One region of the Kitasatospora sp. NPDC058492 genome, then DNA from elsewhere that is predicted to be linked to it. Evidence: predicted binding sites of a transcription regulator. Region 1 holds the regulator's gene; each other region holds the start of a gene.

Region 1 (6,447 bases):
CACGGCCAGCTCCTCCGGGGAGACCCCGCCCTCCGGGCCGACCACCAGCACCACGTCCCCGGCCGCGGGCAGCGCGGCCAGCGCCAGCGGCTCGGCGCCCTCCTCGTGCAGCACGGCGGCGAACGCGGCCTGGGCCAGCAGCGGCGCCAGCTGCCGGGTGGTCGCCGGCTCGCGCACCTCGGGGAAGCGCAGCCGGCGGGACTGCTTGCCGGCCTCCCGGGCGGTGGCCCGCCACTTGGCGAGCGCCTTGGCGCCCCGCTCGCCCTTCCACTGAGTGATGCAGCGCGAGGCGGCCCACGGGACGATCACGTCCACGCCGACCTCGGTCATGGTCTCCACCGCGAGCTCGCCGCGGTCGCCCTTGGGCAGCGCCTGGACGACGACGATCCGCGGCGCCGGCTCGGGCTCCCGGCGGACGGCGGCCACCGTGACGTCGATCGCGTCCTTGCCGAGCACCGCGGCGACCGTCCCGTCCACCCCGAGGCCCAGCCCGTCGGCGAGGGTCACCGCCTCGCCCGCCGCCAGCCGCTTCACCGCGGCCGCGTGCCGCCCCTCCGGCCCGTCGAGGCGCACCACGGAGCCGGGCGCGGCGGCGGCGATCCGCTCGGTCTCGACGACGAAGACGGGGGCGGTCATGCGGGGAACCTCCGGGGGGTGGGGCGGATCGGGAACGCGAAAGGGGCGCCGGGCAGAACCCGGCACCCCCGCGCGGACGGCCAGGGCCTGGCGGGCCCGGGCTAGGGCGTGTCTGACAATTCGCGGCGGATCAGCGCGCGGCGTTGGGCGCCCGGCTGGGCGTGCCGGCGAAGCGTCCTCGTACTGGGCCGTACTTGGACGTTTCGCCGGTGCGTCCAGGCGGGATGCCCGGCGTCGCGCGCCCGGCGGGAATTGCCAGACACGCCCTAGGGCCTAGCGGCCGTTGAACGCGTCCTTGAGGCGCGAGAACAGGCCCTGCTGGCCCGGCGCGAACTGGCCGGACGGCCGCTCCTCGCCGCGCAGCACCGCGAGCCGGCGCAGCAGCTCCTCCTGCTCGGGGTCGAGCTTGGTGGGCGTCTGCACCTCGACATGCACTATCAGGTCGCCTCGTCCGCCGCCGCGCAGGTGCGTGATGCCGCGGCCGTGCAGCGGGATCGACTGGCCGGACTGGGTGCCGGGCCGGATGTCGAGCTCCTCCAGCCCGTCCAGGGTCTGCAGCGGCACCTGGGTGCCGAGGGACGCGGCCGTCATCGGGATGGTGACGGTGCAGTGCAGATCGTCCCCGCGCCGCTGGAAGACGGTGTGGGTGGTCTCGGCGATCTCGACGTACAGGTCGCCGGCCGGGCCGCCGCCGGGGCCGACCTCGCCCTCGCCGGCCAGCTGGATCCGGGTGCCGTTGTCGACACCGGCCGGGATCTTGACGGTCAGGGTGCGCCGGGCGCGGACCCTGCCGTCGCCGGCGCACTCCGGGCACGGGGTCGGCACGACGGTGCCGAAGCCCTGGCACTGCGGGCAGGGCCGGGAGGTCATGACCTGGCCCAGGAACGACCGGGTGACCTGGGAGACCTCGCCCCTGCCGCGACACATGTCGCAGGTCTGCGCGGAGGTGCCGGGGGCCGCGCCCTCACCGCTGCACGTGGTGCAGGTGACGGCCGTGTCGACCTGGAGTTCCTTGGTGGTGCCGAAGGCGGCCTCCTCCAGGGTGATCTCCAGCCGGATCATGGCGTCCTGGCCGCGGCGGGTGCGCGAGCGCGGGCCGCGCTGGCCGGCCGCGGCGCCGAAGAAGGCGTCCATGATGTCGGAGAAGCCGAATCCGGCCGCCCCCGCGCCGAAGCCGCCCGCGCCCCCGCCGCCCGGCGAGAGCGGGTCACCGCCGAGGTCGTAGACCTGGCGCTTCTGCGGGTCGGAGAGCACCTCGTAAGCGGCGTTGATCTCCTTGAACCGCTCCTGCGTCTTCGGGTCCGGGTTGACGTCCGGGTGCAGTTCGCGTGCCAGGCGTCGGAAGGCCTTCTTGATCTCGTCCTGCCCCGCATCCCGTCGGACGCCGAGTACCGCGTAGTAGTCCGTGGCCACCAAATGCTCCGCTTGTTCCGCCTGTAGTAGTGCTGCGACTGGACACCGCCGTCAGAGGTTCCGACGGCGGCCTGTGCTACGACTCGGCCAGGATCTGGCCCACGTACCGCGCCACCGCACGCACCGCCCCCATTGTGCCCGGATAGTCCATCCGGGTCGGACCGATCACACCCAGTTTGGCCACGCTCTCGTCGCCCGAACCGTAACCGACCGACACCACCGAGGTGGAATTCAGCCCCTCGTAGGCGATCTCCCGCCCGATCCGGACCGTCATCGCGGCGTCCGCCGTCTCACCCAGGAGGCGGAGCAGGACGACCTGCTCCTCCAGGGCTTCCAGCACCGGCTGGATGGTCAGGGGGAAGTCGTGCCCGAAGCGGGTCAGGTTGGCCGTGCCGGCCAGCATGATCCGCTCCTCGTTCTGCTCGGCGAGCGCTTCGAACAGCGTCGCCAGGACCGTGCTGACGGTCGGGCGGTCCGGCGGCTCGAAACCCGCCGGGAGCTCCTCCAGGAACCCCGGCACGTCCGGCAGCCGCTGGCCGACGGCCCGCGCGTTGATCCGGGCCCGCAGGTCCGCCAGGACCGTCTCGCCGACCGGGCCCGGGCAGTCGACCATCCGCTGCTCGACCCGGCCGGTGTTGGTGATCAGGACCAGCATCACCTTGGTCGGGGCCAGCGCCACCAGCTCGATGTGCCGGACGGTGGACCGCGACAGCGAGGGGTACTGCACCACCGCGACCTGCCGGGTGAGCTGGGCGAGCAGCCGCACCGTCCGCATGACCACGTCGTCCAGGTCGACGGCGCCGTCCAGGAAGTGCCGGATCGCCCGGCGCTCGGGGGCGCTCATCGGCTTGACCTCGGCGAGCTTGTCGACGAACAGGCGGTACCCCTTGTCGGTGGGGATGCGCCCGGCACTGGTGTGCGGCTGGTGGATGTAGCCCTCCTCCTCCAGCGCCGCCATGTCGTTGCGCACGGTCGCCGGGGAGACTCCGAGGTTGTGCCGCTCCACCAGGGCCTTGGAGCCGACCGGCTCCTCGGTGCCCACGTAGTCCTGGACGATCGCGCGGAGCACGGCGAGCTTGCGGTCGTCCAGCTGGCGAACCTCACCGGCCATGGGGCACACACCTCCGTCTTCGCACGTTGTCCGTTCGTGTCACGCATGCTGCTGCCCGCTCCGGGAGGATCCCGGCTCCGGCACCCGCTTTGGCACTCTGAACCTGCGAGTGCCAAAACCGTACCTGCCAGTGTAAGGCCCGGGCCCAACGGCAGGAACGGCCCGGCCGGAGTGATCCTGCCCGCAGTTCCCGGCGCGGGGGTGGTGCCGCAGGGCCGTCCGGGTGGCAGCATCGAAGACGACGGCGAATGGAGGAGCAAGCAATGTCGAGCTCGGGCCAGCACACCCGTTTCGCGCCCGACCGCGGCCTGACCGGCCGCATGGTCGTGACGATGTTCGTGATCGGGCTGCTGTACGTCGGTTTCACCGGTCTGCTGATCGTGCTGCTGCGCGGCGCCTGGCCACTGATCGTCCTGATCTCCGGCGGGCTGTTCGTGGCCCAGTTCTGGTTCAGCGACAAGATCACCGAACGGGCGATGGGCGCCCACCAGGTGACCCCTGAGCAGTACCCGCAACTGCACGGCACCATCGACCGGCTCTGCGCGCTGGCCGACATGCCCAAACCCCGGGTGGCGGTCGCCGACAACGACATGCCGAACGCCTTCGCCACCGGCCGCAACCCGCAGAACGCCGTGGTGTGCGTCACCACCGGCCTGCTGCGCCGGCTGGAGCCCGAGGAACTGGAAGGCGTCCTCGCCCACGAACTGTCCCACGTCGCCCACCGGGACGTCGCGGTGATGACCATCGCCGGCTTCCTCGGCGTCCTCGCCGGGGCCATGACCCGGATCGCCATGTACGGCGGGTTCATGGGCGGCAACCGCAACAACAACGACCAGAACGCGGCCATCGTCGCCCTGATCATCCCGCTGGTGTCGATGGTCGTCTACGCCATCAGCTTCCTGCTCACCCGGCTCCTGTCCCGCTACCGGGAACTCGCCGCCGACCGCGCCGCCGCCCAGCTCACCGGCCGGCCCAGCGCCCTCGCCTCCGCGCTCACCAAGGTCACCGGCCAGATCGCCGCCATCCCCAGCAAGGACCTGCGCCAGGCGCAGCCCTACAACGCCTTCTACTTCGCCCCCGCGCTGAGCGCCCGGGAGACCGCCTCGCAGCTGTTCTCCACCCACCCGACGCTGGAGAAGCGGCTCGCGGAGCTGGCGAAGATCTCCGAGCAGCTCGGCCGCTGAGGCCCCGGCCCCCTACGGCCCTCCCGCCCCCCTCCTGGCTCCTCCCGACTCCCTCCCCCGAAAGGACCGCCGTGGGAATCCTGGACACCCTGTTCGGGCGCACCAAGCCCGTCAAGCCCGACCTCGACCAGCTGTTCGGCGTCCCGTCCGCCGCCCTCACCCTGGAGGCCGCGGCCGGGTTCACCCCCACCGGGCTCGGCTCGGTCTGCTTCGCCGCCGTCGAGGGCGCGGCCTTCGGCCAGGTCGAACAACAGGTGCGGGCGCTGCTCGACGCCGACACCGAGCGCGGCGGCGTCCCGGTCGAGGCCTCCAAGGACGGCTACGGCTACTCCTGGCTGCTCGCCCGGCACACCCCCGAGGAACTGCCGGACCTGGTCAACGACCTGCACGCGGTCAACAGCGAGCTGGAGGCGAACGGCTTCGGGCCGCAGCTGCTCTGCTCGCTGGTCGGCTTCCGCAACCCGGACGGGCAGTCGCTGGCCCTGGTCTACCTCTACAAGCGCGGCACCTTCTACCCCTTCGCCCCGATGCCCGGCGGCGGGGAGCGGCGCAACAGCCCGCTGGAGCTCCAGGTCAACGCGACGCTCGGGAACGACCTGCGGCTGGAGAAGGACCTCAGCCGCTGGTTCCCGGTCTGGGGCGCGCCGGGCCTCTGACGGTCCGTCCGTATAGTCGCTTTCATGCACAGCCGCCAGTACGGACCCGACCTGACCCCGCCGTGGAAGAAGCAGCAGCCCGCCCCGGAGGTGACCGCCGAACGGGACCTGGTGGTGGAGGAGGCCGCCACCGGCTTCTGCGGCGCGGTGGTGCGCTGCGAGAAGACCGCCGAGGGCTTCACCGTCACCCTGGAGGACCGCTTCGGCAAGCTCCGGGTGTTCCCGCTGGTGCCGCGCGGCTTCCTGCTGGAGGGCCGGACGGTCACCCTGGTGCGCCCGGCCGGCCCCGCCCCCTCCCGCACGCCGGGCCGCACCGCCTCCGGCTCGGTCGCCGTCCCCGGCGCCCGGGCCCGGGTCGCCCGCGAGTCGCGGATCTACGTCGAGGGCCGGCACGACGCCGAACTGGTCGAGCGGGTCTGGGGCGACGACCTGCGGATCGAGGGCGTGGTCGTCGAGTACCTGGAGGGCGTGGACGACCTGCCCGCGATCGTCGCCGACTTCGCCCCCGGCCCGGGCCGGCGCCTCGGCGTCCTGGTCGACCACCTGCTCCCCGGCACCAAGGAGCACCGCATCGCCGCCCAGGTCACCGGCGACGCCGTCCTGGTCGTCGGCCACCCCTACATCGACATCTGGCAGGCCGTGAAGCCCGCCTCCGTCGGCATCCCCGGCTGGCCCGCCGTCCCGCGCGGCGAGGAGTGGAAGGAGGGCGTCTGCCGCCGCCTCGGCTGGCCGGTGAACACCCCCGCCGCCTGGAAGCGGATCCTCTCCACGGTGGACAGCTACAAGGATCTGGAGCCGGAACTGCTGGGCAAGGTCGAAGAATTGATCGACTTCGTGACGATTCCGGAGTGACTGTCAGAGCGTTCCGAACTCACCTGTGTCCAGCGTCACGCCCAGGACGTCGACCCGGATGGGGTCGCCGAACTTGAAGGGCTGCCCGACCGCGTAGTCCGGCACGCCCGACGCGGTAGCGGTGTCGGGTTCGGTGAGCAGCAGACACTCGCCCTTGAAGGGGTCGACGATCAGATAGGCCTTGATCGTCCCGCCCGCGTACATCTCCCGCTTGACGTGGTAGTCGCGATAGACGCTGGTCTTCGACACCACCTCGACGACCATGGTCACCGCAGGCGCCGGGACCAACCGTCCGGGGGCTTCCACCGCGCCCCGCTCGATCACCACCAGATCCGGCTGCGGCTCGCTGGCCTCGTGCGCGAAAGCCAGGTCCTGGGTCTGCAACCGATGCCAGAGAGCCCTCGGGACCTGATCCACGATGCACTCGACGATGAGGTTGTGGACCAGGTCCGGCCCGGCCATCATCACGATTTCCCCCCTGATGAGCTCGGCCTTGACGCCTTCCGGCACCTCCAGGTTCTCGAAGATCCCGGTCATCCGATCATCGATGGCGGTCATCGCACGCTCCCTCCGACGGCTGACACCCACGCTAACG
Region 2 (6,447 bases), on a different contig from region 1:
CCAGGACGTACGCGGTGGGGGCGCTGGCCCTGCTGGCCCTGGCCACCGGATGCGGCGACAACGGGGGCGCCGCCGCCCCGGCGGCGGCCGGCGGCAGCTCGGCGGCCACGCCCCAGCCCGCCGGCGGCGGCGCCGTGCCGACCAGCCCGGCCGGCGCGCCCACCACCGCGGCCCCGGCCGGCGGGGACCCGGCGGCCTGGGCGAAGTGGAACCTCAAGCCGCTGGCGCCGGCCCCCGCGCCGCCCGCGGACAAGCCCATCAAGCTCGAACGGACCGGCCCCGTACCGGTGTTCAGCGAGGTGAAGACGAGCGACAAGGTCGTCTTCATCACCATCGACGACGGCGCCGAGAAGGACCCGAAGTTCGTCGAGATGCTGACCGAGCTCAAGGTGCCGATCTCGATGTTCCTGACCCGGGACATCGTCAAGAACGACTACGGCTACTTCAAGCCGCTCCAGGCGCTCGGCAACCACATCCAGAACCACACCGTGGACCACCCGGTGATGAGCAAGATCCCGGCGGAGAAGCAGAAGTCCGAGATCTGCGACGCGCAGTCCGCGCTCACCCAGCAGTACGGCACCGCCCCGCTGCTGTTCCGCCCGCCGTTCGGGGACGGCGCCAACACCCCGACGCTGAACAACTCGGTCCAGCAGTGCGGCCCGCGCGCGATGGTGCTCTGGCGCGAGTCGATGCAGATCCACGACATGCAGTACCAAGCGGCGGACAAGAAGCTGAAGTCCGGCGACATCATCCTGGCGCACTTCCGCGGCCCGAAGGAGCTCAAGGGCGCCACGATGACCCAGATGTTCGGCGACCTGCTGGCCCGGATCCAGGAGCAGGGCTTCTCGGTGGCCCGGCTGGAGGACTACATCCAGGCGCCCGCCTCGTAGTCGGTGCGCCCGCCTCGTAGTCCGGGCGCCCGCCTCGTGGCCGCCTCAGGCGGGCCGGCCGAGCATCATCAGCGGCCCGTTGTCGGTGCGGCTGAGGATCACCGTGACGGCGTTCGGCCCGGAGGGCTTGAGCTGGCGGCGCAGCTCCTCCGGGGTGATCGCCATCCCGCGCTTCTTGATCACCACCGTGCCGACCCCGCGCTCGCGCAGCAGCGCCTTCAGTCGCTTGGTGTGGAACGGCAGCACGTCGGTGAGCTCGAAGGCGTGCGCGTACGGGGTGGCGACCAGCCGGTCCGAGGTGAGGTAGGCGATCTTCGGGTCGATCAGCCGGCCGCCCACCTGCTCGGCCACCTCGGCCACCAGGTGGGCCCGGATCACCGCGCCGTCCGGCTCGTACAGGTAGCGCCCGACCGGGCCGGCCGGCGGGTCGGGCAGGTCGCCGCCGGTGAGGCTGGCGGCCTGCGGCAGCAGGGTGGCGCGGTGCGGGCGGGCGGCCCCGGTGCCGAACCAGAGCACCGCCTCCTTCACGTCGCCGTGGTCGGAGACCCACTCCGCCTCGGCGTCGGCCGGGACGGCCTCGTGCGGGATTCCCGGGGCCACCTTCAGCGCGCCGATCGGGGTCCGGCGGCCGGCCTCGATCGCCCAGGAGAGCGGCGGGGCGTACGCCTCCGGGTCGAACACCCGGCCGCGCGCCGTGCGCCGCGCCGGGTCGGTGAACACCGCGTCGTAGCCGGTGACGTCCACCTCGGCGACGTCCGCGCAGCGCACCCGGACCAGGTCGGTCAGGCCCAGCGCGGCCGCGTTGGCGGCGGTGGCGGCGCAGGCCGCCGGGTCCTTGTCGACGGCCAGCACCTCGATCCCGGCCCTGGCCAGCGCCAGCACGTCCCCGCCGATGCCGCAGCACAGGTCGGCCAGCCGGCGGACGCCCAGCTCGGCGAAGCGGCGCGCCCGCCACTCGGCCACGCTGCGCCGGGTGGACTGCTCGACGCCGTTGGGCGTGAAGTACATCAGGTCGGCGTCCGCCCCGAACTTCGCCCGCGCCCGCTGCCGCAGCCGGGCCTGCCCGAAGGCCGCCGAGACCAGCTCGGCCGGGTGCTCCCGCCGCAGCCTGGTGGCCAGCGCCAGCTCCTCCTCGGGCGTGAACTCGCGCAGTTCGGCGAGCAGGGCCTGGCCCTCGGGGGTCAGCAGGGGCTGGAGGTTCTCGGTGTCCACGGGGCCATTCTGGCGGGTTGGCCGCCCCACCGGCTCCGACGGTGCCGGCGCGGTGGGGCGGGGCGGTCGCACGGGTGTACGGCTCCGCGCCCGCGGTTCGGGATGCCCGGGCGCGCCGTTGGCACTCTGGTTGACTGAGTGCTAACACCGGCCTATGGTCGTCCTTGGCACTCCCCACTGGGGGAGTGCTAACGCGAAGACGTGTGCCTGACCCCCGCGACGGCAGGCCCGCAGGTTCGCTCCTACCCGTTAGAAACCCCGTAATCTCCGAAGGGGAGCTCGGACGTGACCACCAGCAGCAAGGTTGCCATCAAGCCGCTTGAGGACCGCATCGTGGTCCAGCCGCTCGACGCCGAGACCACCACGGCCTCCGGCCTGGTTATCCCGGACACCGCCAAGGAGAAGCCCCAGGAGGGCGTCGTCCTGGCCGTCGGCCCGGGTCGCTTCGAGGACGGCCAGCGTCTGCCGCTCGACGTCGCCGTCGGTGACATCGTCCTGTACTCGAAGTACGGCGGCACCGAGGTGAAGTACCAGGGCGAGGAGTACCTGGTTCTCTCCGCTCGCGACGTTCTCGCCATCATCGAGAAGTAAGTCGTTCCGACCCGCCCCGGATCCGTGTCCCAAGTGACAGGGGCCCGGGGCGTGGTTGTTGGTTCACGTAGTCCGGCGGCCGGTGGGCCGGCCGAAGCCCCGAGGGAATAGGGAACATGGCGAAGATCCTGCAGTTCAACGAGGACGCCCGCCGCTCGCTGGAGCGCGGTGTCAACAAGCTGGCCGACACCGTCAAGGTGACCATCGGCCCCAAGGGCCGCAACGTCGTCATCGACAAGAAGTTCGGCGCCCCGACCATCACCAACGACGGTGTCACCATCGCCCGTGAGGTCGAGCTGGACGACCCGTACGAGAACCTTGGCGCGCAGCTCGTCAAGGAGGTCGCCACCAAGACCAACGACGTCGCGGGTGACGGCACCACCACCGCCACCGTGCTGGCCCAGGCCCTGGTCAACGAGGGTCTGCGCAACGTCGCCGCCGGTGCCGGCCCGGCCGCCCTGAAGAAGGGCATCGACAAGGCCGTCGCCGCCGTCTCCGAGCACCTGCTCTCGGTGGCCCGCGAGATCGAGGGCAAGGACGACGTCGCCGCCGTCGCGTCCCTCTCCGCCCAGGACACCCAGGTCGGCGAGCTGATCGCCGAGGCGATCGACAAGGTCGGCAAGGACGGTGTCATCACCGTCGAGGAGTCGAACACCTTCGGCGTGGAGCTGGACTTCACCGAGGGCATGCAGTTCGACAAGGGCTACCTGTCGCCGTACTTCGTCACCGACGCGGAGCGGCAGGAGGCGGTCCTGGAGGACCCGTACATCCTGATCAACCAGGGCAAGATCTCCTCCATCCAGGAGCTGCTGCCGCTGCTGGAGAAGATCCTCCAGGGCGGTGCCTCCCGGCCGCTGCTGATCATCGCCGAGGACGTCGACGGCGAGGCGCTGTCCACCCTCGTGGTGAACAAGATCCGCGGCACCTTCAACGCGGTCGCCGTCAAGGCCCCGGGCTTCGGCGACCGCCGCAAGGCGATCCTCGGCGACCTGGCCACCCTGACCGGCGGCACGGTCATCTCCGAGGAGGTCGGCCTCAAGCTCGACCAGGTCGGCGTGGACGTGCTGGGCACCGCCCGCCGCGTGACCATCACCAAGGACGAGACCACCGTCGTCGACGGTGCCGGTGACACCGAGGCCGTGGCCGGCCGCGTCGCCCAGATCAAGGGTGAGATCGCCGCCACCGACTCCGACTGGGACCGCGAGAAGCTGCAGGAGCGCCTGGCCAAGCTGGCCGGCGGCGTCTGCGTCATCAAGGTCGGCGCCGCCACCGAGGTGGAGCTGAAGGAGCGCAAGCACCGCCTGGAGGACGCCATCTCGGCGACCCGTGCCGCGGTCGAGGAGGGCATCGTCGCCGGTGGCGGCGCCTCCCTGGTGCACGCCGCCAAGGTGCTGGACGGCGGCCTGGGCCTGTCGGGTGACGAGGCGACCGGTGTCGCGGTGGTCCGCAAGGCGCTGCACGAGCCGCTGCGCTGGATCGCCCAGAACGCCGGCCTGGAGGGCTACGTCATCACCTCCAAGGTCGCCGAGCTGGAGGTCGGCCAGGGCTTCAACGCGGCCACCGGCGAGTACGGCGACCTGGTGAAGGCCGGCGTCATCGACCCGGTCAAGGTCACCCGCTCCGCGCTGGAGAACGCGGCCTCGATCGCCTCCCTGTTGCTCACCACCGAGACCCTCGTGGTGGAGAAGAAGGAAGAGGAGACCGAGGGTGGCCACGGCCACGGTCACGGCCACTCGCACTGACGCCTGACGGTCGACCGGAGGCCCGGCCGCGCCCCTCGGGGTGCGGCCGGGCCTCCGGCGTGTCCGGCGTTTGAGGCTTCAATCATCAGTAGAATTTTGCCATTGGCAAAGATTGCCTTATAACTAAGGCATGATCGAGGCCCGTCACCTGCGCGTCCTGCGTGCTGTCGCCCGCACCGGCTCCTTCTCCGCCGCCGCCCGCGAGCTGGGCTGTACGCAGCCCGCCATCAGCCAGCAGATGAAGGCCCTGGAGAAGTCGGTGGACACCCCGCTGGTGGTCCGCTGCGGCCGGGGCATGCAGCTCAGCGAGGCGGGGCGGGTGCTGCTCAAGCACGCCACCGGGATCCTGGCCGGGCTCTCCGCCGCCGAGGAGGAGATCGCCGCGATCGCCGGGCTGCGGGCCGGCCGGGTGCGGCTGGTCTCCTTCCCGACCGCGAGCTCCACCCTGGTGCCGCCCGCGGTCGCCCGGCTGCGGGACAGCCATCCGGGGGTGCGCGTGTCGCTGGTCGAGGCGGAGCCGCCGGAGTCGCTGGCGATGCTGCGCGGCGGCGAGTGCGAGATCGCGTTGGCCTTCCGCTACCCGCAGTCCGACGGCGGCGCCGCGCTGCCGGCGCCCGCGCACGGGACGCCGCGCGAGGCGCGGGCCGAGGCCAACCTGGAGGCGCAGCAGCTGAGTGCCGGCTCCGACTGGTCCGATCTGGTGGTCACCCCGCTGCTGGACGACCCGCTGGTGGGCCTGCTGCCCGCCGCGCACCGGCTGGCGGGGCGCGGCAGGCCGGTGGAGCTGGCCGAGCTGGCGGGGGAGCAGTGGATCGCGGGCTGCCCGCAGTGCCGGGGGCACCTGGTGGAGCTGTGTGCGGCGGCGGGCTTCGAGCCCCGGATCGACTTCGCGACCGACGACTATCCGGCGGTGGTCGGCCTGGTGGCGGCCGGACTGGGGGTGGCGGTGCTGCCCCGGCTGGCGTTGCAGTCGGTGCGCCCGGACGGGGTGTCGACGGTGCCGGTGCGGACGGCCGCGGGGGCGCCGGCGGTGCGGCAGGTGGTCGCGCTGACCCTGCCGGATCTGGCCGAGGTGCCGGCCGTGGCGCTGATGCTGGAGCGGCTGGCGGGGTCGGCCGGGCGCTGACCTCTGGGGCCTGAGCGTTCTGGACCGGGCTTGAACAGCCCGAAACGCCGCGAGGAAACGTTTCTTCACGGCGCGCCGTGGAGGCGGGGTTAGCGCCGCGCGATCGCCGGCGGGGTCAGCGGGACCTCCACCAGCCGGTGCCGCGAACGCCCCAGCATCTCCTCGCGCTCGTCCTCGGTCATCCCGCCCCAGACGCCGTACGGCTCGCGGACCGCCAGCGCGTGCGCCGCGCACTCGGTGATCACCGGGCAGCGCATGCAGACCTCCTTGGCACTGGCCTCGCGCGAACTCCGCGCGGCCCCGCGTTCGCCCTCGGGGTGGAAGAAGAGCGAACTGTCCACGCCACGGCAGGCTGCGGAGAGCTGCCAGTCCCAGAGGTCCGCGTTGGGACCTGGGAGGCGGGAGAAATCTGCCATGGCTCATTCCCTTCAGAGGCTCGTCGGCCGTGGGCCGGCGCTCAGCGGGCTGCTGCTGGGCGGCGCGGCGGGCGTCGATGCACTGGTGTGGACACCTGGAAATATGACTTACGGCAACTCCATGGACAAGTCACCCACAGAGTGGCACAACAGTCAATGACCATACGAAAGCTATAAAAACGGGCAAAGTGGGCAAGGGGTTCGGCGGGCGCGGGCGTGGCATTCGGGTGGCCGACGGGCGCGCGACACTCCGCACCGGTGTGCGGGTCGTGCGCCCACCGCGCGCGAGCTGGGCAAAAGTGCGGCGTGTGCACCGCGATGCGGCTGATCGGTAATGGGTTGGCCACGTACAGTGGTGGAGATGGCCCCGAAGGCCGTAACTCATTCGAGTGACGGTCGTTGGAAGTGCGGAGGCGGTTAGCGGGCGCCGGACGTCGGGAACGATCGCGGGGAATTTGAGGCGATCAGCA
Region 3 (6,447 bases), on a different contig from region 1:
ATTTCTTGCCCTCTCGGGGGGCAGGCAGGCAGACCTCGGCAATTCCAGCAAAGGGAGCAAGCATGGCCACCCGTGCCGTCGTTCGCGACAGGGCCGACCGGACTCGCGCGGCCCGCCCGACCAACCTTGAGGCCGACCGCGACCTGGTCGGCATGTACCTCGACGAGATCGCCAGGACACCCCTGCTCGATGCCGCCGAGGAGGTCGAGCTCTCACTGCGGATCGAGGCCGGCGTGTACGCCCAGCACTTGCTGGCGGAGGGCGTGTTCCCCGACGGCGTGAAGCGCGAGGAGCTGGAGGCGATAGCCGAGGACGCCGAGCGCGCCAAGGACGTCTTCATCCGCTCGAACCTCCGGCTCGTGGTGGCGGTCGCCCGCCGGTACCCGCGCAGCGGCCTTCCGCTGCTGGACCTCATCCAGGAGGGCAACGCCGGCCTGGTGCGCGCCGTCGAGAAGTTCGACTACGCCAAGGGTTTCAAGTTCTCCACCTATGCCACCTGGTGGATCCGGCAGGCGATCACCCGGTCGATCGCCGACCAGTCCCGCACCATCCGGCTGCCCGTGCACCTGGTCGAAGAGCTGGGGCGGATCCGACGGGTGCAGCGGGAGAAGTCCAAGGAGCTGGGCCGGGAGGCCGAGCCGGCCGAGATCGCGGCCGAGCTGGACACCACCGAGGCCCGGATCAAGGACGTGCTGGATTGGGCCCGCGACCCGGTCAGCCTCAACATGGCGGTCGACGACGAGGGCGAGACCCAGTTCGGCGACCTGGTCGAGGACACCGGGGCGACGTCCCCCGAGGACGCCGTGATGGTCATGCTCCGCCGCGAGGAGCTGGACGGCCTGATCGGGCGGCTGGACGACCGCACGGCCTCGATCATCCGCTCCCGCTACGGGATGGAGGACGGCCGCGAGCGCACCCTCACCGAGGTGGGCAAGCAGCACGGCCTCACCCGCGAGCGGATCCGCCAGATCGAGAAGCACGCGCTGGCCGAGCTGAAGAAGATCGCCGACCACGCGGGCTTCGAGGCCGCCTGAGAACCCGAGCAACTGCCTGCGGCTCCATCCCCGCCCCGGGCCCTGGTGCGGAGCACTCCGCACCAGGGCCCGGGGTGTGTCACGGGGCTCTTAGGCTGGAGGGACAGGACGATCCGGACGGCAGTCGACGGGAAGCGGAAGTGAGCAGGGTGAGCGAGCAGGGGCAGGCGCGGGAGCAGGAGCAGGGACAGGGGGAGCAGCAGGGACGGGAGCAGCGGCCGGCGGCGCCGAAGGCCCGGCTGGTCTTCCGGGACCCTCTGGACCAGCAGTCCCGGGACGACACCGACACCGGCTGGGGTGAGCGCCCCGGGGCGGGGGAGAGCGGTGGGCGGGGGCTGGACTGGTACCTGAGCCAGCGCCCGCCGCACCACGGGGACTGAGGCGCGGCGCTCAGCGCTGCGGGGCGACCAGCGCGTCGCGGATCTCGGTGAGCAGTTGGACCTCCTTGGCCTCGGCCTCCGCCAGCGTCTCGGCGGTGCTCTTCCGCCTGGCGGCCAGCCTGTTCATGGGCACGATCAGGACGAAGTAGACGACGGCCGCCGTGATCAGGAACTGCAGCAGGGCGCTGAGCACCGATCCCCACAGGATGAGGATCCCGGACGTGACCTCGCCGGTGGCGTTCAGCTCGCAGGGCCCCTTGAGGCAGGAACTGTAGGACGCCAGGTCCTTCGTTCCGAAGACGCCGACGATCGGATTGATGACGCCCTTGACGAAGGCGTTGACGATGTTGGTGAAGGCCGCGCCGATGACGACGGCGACGGCGAATTCGACGACGTTTCCACGCAGCAGGAATTGCTTGAAGCCTTTCATGCCGCCGTGAACGACGAAGTCGTTGCCCGGTTACGGGTGATCTTCCGTCGGACCGGATTGACAACCCGTCCGGCTCACCGGGCCGCCCGGCGGCGACGGCAGCCCGGCCCGTGCGGGCCCGACCGCGAGCGCCGCGGCCACCGCGAGCAGCACCAGCGCGGGCACCCCGGCCCGGCGCCGTACGGCGTGCCGCCAGCGGTGCCACCCGCCGGCCCCGCGCCGGATCGGCGGGAAGCGCGGCACCTCCCGCCGGGGCGGTACGGCGGGTGCGGGCAGCGGTACGGAGAGGCTCATCGTCGTCATGGTCACCACCGAGGTCGTGGGGGGCCGCCCCTGTGCGGGCCGGTCGTTCTCCGGCGACCCCTACGATGTGCGCCGCGCCCCGCCCCGGAAAGCCGTTATCCGCAGCCTGTGGACAACTCGGGCCCTGTGGATGAATTCGTACACCCGCACGAGTGCATCCGGCCCGCCGGGGCTGACGAACCGGGGCGGCGAGTGGTGACAGCGAGCAGGGACGACGAAGGCCCGCCGCCCCGCAGAGAACGCGGGGCGGCGGGCCTTGTCGATGCGCTGTGTGCGTCCGGCGCCGAGGTCAGCTCGCGGCCGGAGCCGGGCTGGAGGAGCTGGAAGAGCTCGAAGAACCGGAGGACGAGGACGTCGACGACGTCGAGGGCGACGCCGGGGTCGAGCCGGACGACGCCGCCGAGGAGCTACCGGAGGAGCCTGCGCCCACCGTGCTGCTGGAGGACGAGCGGCTGTCGGTGCGGTAGAAGCCCGAGCCCTTGAACACGACGCCCACGGCCGAGAAGACCTTGCGGAGCCGTCCCTGGCAGTCGGGGCACGTGGTCAGCGCCTCGTCGGTGAACTTCTGCACCGCCTCCAGGCCGTTGCCGCACTCGGTGCACTGGTACTGGTACGTGGGCACTTGTCTTCCTCCTGGCACTCTCGCCTGATGAGTGCTAACGATGGTCAATGATGCGGCATTCCGCTGAATCAGTCCAGCGACTCCGATGTGAGATGAGCCGTGGCCGAGCCGCGCACACTTCTCCACCGCGGCTCCGCGCGGCTTCCACCGCGCGCCGCCCACGGCTTCGCGCGGTGCGCCACCGCGTGCCCGCTCAGCCCTTGGCCGCGCCCACCAGCTGCGCCGCGGTGCCGCGCTCCGGTGCGGCCGCGACGACCTGACCAGGCCCGCCCGGCGCGGTCAGCAGGTGCCGCAGCGACACCAGCGCGATCAGGCCCAGGCCGGCGCCGGCCACCGGCACCAGGAACCCGCTGGACGGCCCGTGGCCGTCGATCAGCTGCCCGGCGATCATCTGGCCGACCGCCAGGCCGAGGCCGATGGCGCCGGTCAGCCAGGTGAACGCCTCGGTCTTGGCGCCGTCCGCGACGAGCGTCTCGACCAGGGTGTAGCCGCTGATCAGGGTCGGCGCGATGGCCAGGCCGCAGACCAGTCCGGCGACGGCGAGCGCGACCAGGTTGGGCATCGCCCACAGCGTCGAGCAGCCCAGCACCAGCAGGGCGTAGCTCATGACCATCCGCTGCTGCACGGACCGCCGCCAGGCGATCACGCCGTACAGCACGCCGGCCACCATCGAGCCGCCGGCGAAGATCCCGTACACGGTGCCGGCGGCGCCGTGCTGCCCGACCGAGTCGGCGAAGGCGTTCACCGAGACCTGCATGCCGCCGAACACGGCGCCCACCCCGAGGAAGGCCCCGGCCAGCAGCCGGACGCCGGGGGAGGCGAGCGCGGAGGCGCGTCGCACGCCGGGCTGGGGCAGTGCCCGGGCGGGCGCGGTGCGCCGCTGGGCGGCGAAGGCCAGGCCGCCGACGAGGGTCAGCGTGGCCTCGGCGATCAGCCCGGCCGAGGGGCTGACCGTGGTGGCGACGGCGGTGGCCAGGATCGGGCCGATCACGAAGGTGAACTCGTCCGTCACGGACTCGAAGGCGAACGCGGTGCCCACCTTGGCCGCGGACGAGGCGGACGCGCCGTCCGCGGTGAACTCGGCGATCCAGCGGGCCCGGACCATGGCGCCGATCTGCGGAACGCTCGCGCCGGCCGGGACGGCGGCCAGGAACAGGCTCCAGGCCGGTGCGTGGCCGAGCGCCAGCGCGATCAGCGCGCCGACCGAGGCGGCGTGCACCACGACGGTCGGGACGAGGACGGCGGTCTGGCCGTACCGGTCGGCGAGCCGGCCGGTCTGCGGGCCGATCAGGGCCTGGGCGACGGCGGCGACGGCCGCGACGGTGCTCGCGGTGCCGTACGAGCCGTGGGTGTCCTTGACGAGCAGCAGGATGCCCATGCTGAGCATCGCGTACGGCAGCCGCGCGAGGAATGCCGGTGCCAGGAACGTCCAGGCGCCGGGAGTGCGCAGCAGTGCGCCGTACCCGACCCGCACGGGGGCGGGGGCGTCGACGGCATCGGCGGTGCCGTCGGCGGGGGTGGCGTTGGCGGTGTCACGCGGGGTCGCGGTGTCCGCGGGGTCGTCGACCGTTCGGCGGGCCGTCACGGTCGGTCCTTCCTGCTGCCTGGTAGCGCGGCAGGGCATGGGGTGGCCCCGACGGCGCCGAGAGTCGTCCTCTCGCGCGTCGACCGGGGTAGATACCGGGCCGGCCCGGCGTGGTGGCCGAGGTCCGGACCGCGGCCGCCGAACGGTCGCGCCAACTCTGCTTCAGGCAGATGCTGGGTGTGATCTGACCATCATACATATACGCGCGTAGATGTCGCGCGCATCCCCAGACTACAAGGCACGTCCAAAACTGTCCTGCCCATCGAAGGTGAACAGCGGGTGAGGCCTTCCGGTCTTCCGGTCACCACCCGCCGCCCACCCGCCGGGCTCACCGCCCGTGCAGCCACCCCGCGAGCTTGCCGCCCTTGTCCACGGCCCGCAGCCGCCGCTCGGCCGCCTCGCCGACCTCGTCGGTGGTGACCACCAGCAGCTCGTCCCCGCCGCGCAGCACCGTCGCCTTGTCCGGCACGAAGGAGCTGCCCTCCCGCACCACCAGGGTGACGGCGGCCCCCTTGGGCAGCCGCAGCTCGCTGACCTCCACGCCGGACATCCGGGAGCCGGGGGAGAGCGCGACCGACAGCAGGTGCCCGTGCAGCTTCTCCAGCGGGGCTGACTCGATGTCCAGGTCCTGGCCCATCGAGCCCTCGCCGATCCGCAGCTGCTTGGCCACCCAGGGCAGGGTCGGGCCCTGGAGCAGGGTGAAGACGACGACCAGGATGAAGACGATGTTGAAGACGTCCTGGGCCTTCGGCGCGCCCGACACCAGCGGGATGGTCGCCAGCACGATGGGCACCGCCCCGCGCAGTCCGGCCCAGCTGAGCAGCGCCTGCTCCCGGCCCGGCACCTTGAACGGGGTCAGCGTCACCACCACGGACAGCGGCCGGGCCAGGAAGACCAGCACGCCGCCGATCACCAGCGCGGGGACCACCGCGGAGCCCATGGTCTCGGGCGTGCAGAGCAGGCCGAGCAGCACGAACATGCCGATCTGCCCGATCCAGGCCAGGCCGTCGGCGAAGCCCCGGACGGCCGGGCCGTGCGGCAGCTTGGCGTTGCCGAGGATCACCGCGCAGATGTAGACGGCGAGGAAGCCGGAGCCGTGCAGCAGCGCGCCGCCCGCGTAGGCGAGCACGGTCAGCGCCATCACGGCGATCGGGTACAGGCCGGAGGAGGGCAGCGCGACGTGCTTGATCCCGTACGCGCCGAGCTTGCCGGTCGCGAAGCCGACCGCCGCGCCGATCGCCAGCTCGGCGATGATCGTGCCGACCAGGACGTACCAGGAGTCCAGCTCGCCGGTGGTGGCGAAGGCGACGACCAGGATGACCACGGGCGCGTCGTTGAAGCCGGACTCGGCCTCCAGCAGGCCGGTGAGCCGGTGCGGCAGCGGGACCATGCGCAGGACGGAGAAGACGGCGGCGGCGTCGGTGGAGGAGACGATCGCGCCGAGCAGCATCGAGGTCCGCCAGTCCAGGCCGACCAGCCAGTGCGCGCCGGCCGCGGTGACGAACACGCTGACCCCGACGCCGACGGTGGCGAGCACGGTGGCGGCCGGCATCACGGGTCTGACCTCGCGCCAGCTGGTCTTGAGGCCGCCCTCGGCGAGGATCACCACGAGCGCCGCGTAGCCGAGCACCTGGGTCAGCTCGGCGTTGTTGAAGGAGACGCCGATGCCGTTCTGGCCCAGGGCGACGCCGATCCCGAGGTAGATCAGCAGGCTCGGTAGCCCTGAGCGGGTGGATATCCGCACGGCGACCACCGCGACCAGCAGGATCACGGAGAACTCGAGGAGGAGCTGGTTCAGGTGGTCGATGTTCACGCAGTGGCACCTCGTGCAGGCAGGGGCGGGCGGGGTGTCTGGTGGTGCTGGAGGGTGCGACCCGTTAAGAAGGCGTCAATGCTCCTGTTGCGGATCGTTACTCAGTCTAACATTTTGCCATATCTTTAGTTTCTTTTCCTCCCCGGGCCCCCGACCACCGCCTCCAGGCCTCCTCGTTGACCTCCTCCGATCCCACGGTGAGCGTCCCCCGTGCACGCCGCTCGGCCGACTCGGCCTAATGTGGTGCCCTGTCACGGCCCCCGGCCCTGGACACGCCCGC

The links. The regulator HrcA, encoded in region 1, represses chaperone genes, less so after heat shock. The targets are predictions, from matches to a motif close to TTNGCACTCNGNNNNNCNGAGTGCNAA.
Region 2: groES (co-chaperone GroES) is a predicted target of HrcA. The motif match lies at 2,221-2,247, and genes of this name have one in related genera.
Region 3: ACFWPI_RS10175 (FmdB family zinc ribbon protein) is a predicted target of HrcA. The motif match lies at 2,781-2,807, and genes of this name have one in related genera.

What each region holds. Positions count from the first base shown of each region.
Region 1 is NZ_JBHXMU010000003.1:116,459-122,905, forward strand. Features, by position in the region: gene ACFWPI_RS03265 (16S rRNA (uracil(1498)-N(3))-methyltransferase) at 1-636, opposite strand, end outside; gene dnaJ (molecular chaperone DnaJ) at 910-2,049, opposite strand; gene hrcA (heat-inducible transcriptional repressor HrcA) at 2,126-3,160, opposite strand; gene htpX (zinc metalloprotease HtpX) at 3,424-4,344, shown strand; gene ACFWPI_RS03285 (hypothetical protein) at 4,416-5,000, shown strand; gene ACFWPI_RS03290 (DUF3097 domain-containing protein) at 5,025-5,852, shown strand; gene ACFWPI_RS03295 (Uma2 family endonuclease) at 5,856-6,410, opposite strand.
Region 2 is NZ_JBHXMU010000017.1:4,937-11,383, reverse strand. Features, by position in the region: gene ACFWPI_RS13630 (polysaccharide deacetylase family protein) at 1-890, shown strand, start outside; gene ACFWPI_RS13625 (SAM-dependent methyltransferase) at 936-2,102, opposite strand; gene groES (co-chaperone GroES) at 2,388-2,693, shown strand; gene groL (chaperonin GroEL) at 2,810-4,435, shown strand; gene ACFWPI_RS13610 (LysR family transcriptional regulator) at 4,566-5,561, shown strand; gene ACFWPI_RS13605 (WhiB family transcriptional regulator) at 5,651-5,977, opposite strand.
Region 3 is NZ_JBHXMU010000011.1:26,480-32,926, reverse strand. Features, by position in the region: gene ACFWPI_RS10195 (sigma-70 family RNA polymerase sigma factor) at 63-1,034, shown strand; gene ACFWPI_RS10190 (hypothetical protein) at 1,175-1,414, shown strand; gene mscL (large conductance mechanosensitive channel protein MscL) at 1,425-1,844, opposite strand; gene ACFWPI_RS10180 (hypothetical protein) at 1,875-2,138, opposite strand; gene ACFWPI_RS10175 (FmdB family zinc ribbon protein) at 2,437-2,769, opposite strand; gene ACFWPI_RS10170 (MFS transporter) at 2,963-4,354, opposite strand; gene ACFWPI_RS10165 (potassium/proton antiporter) at 4,683-6,167, opposite strand.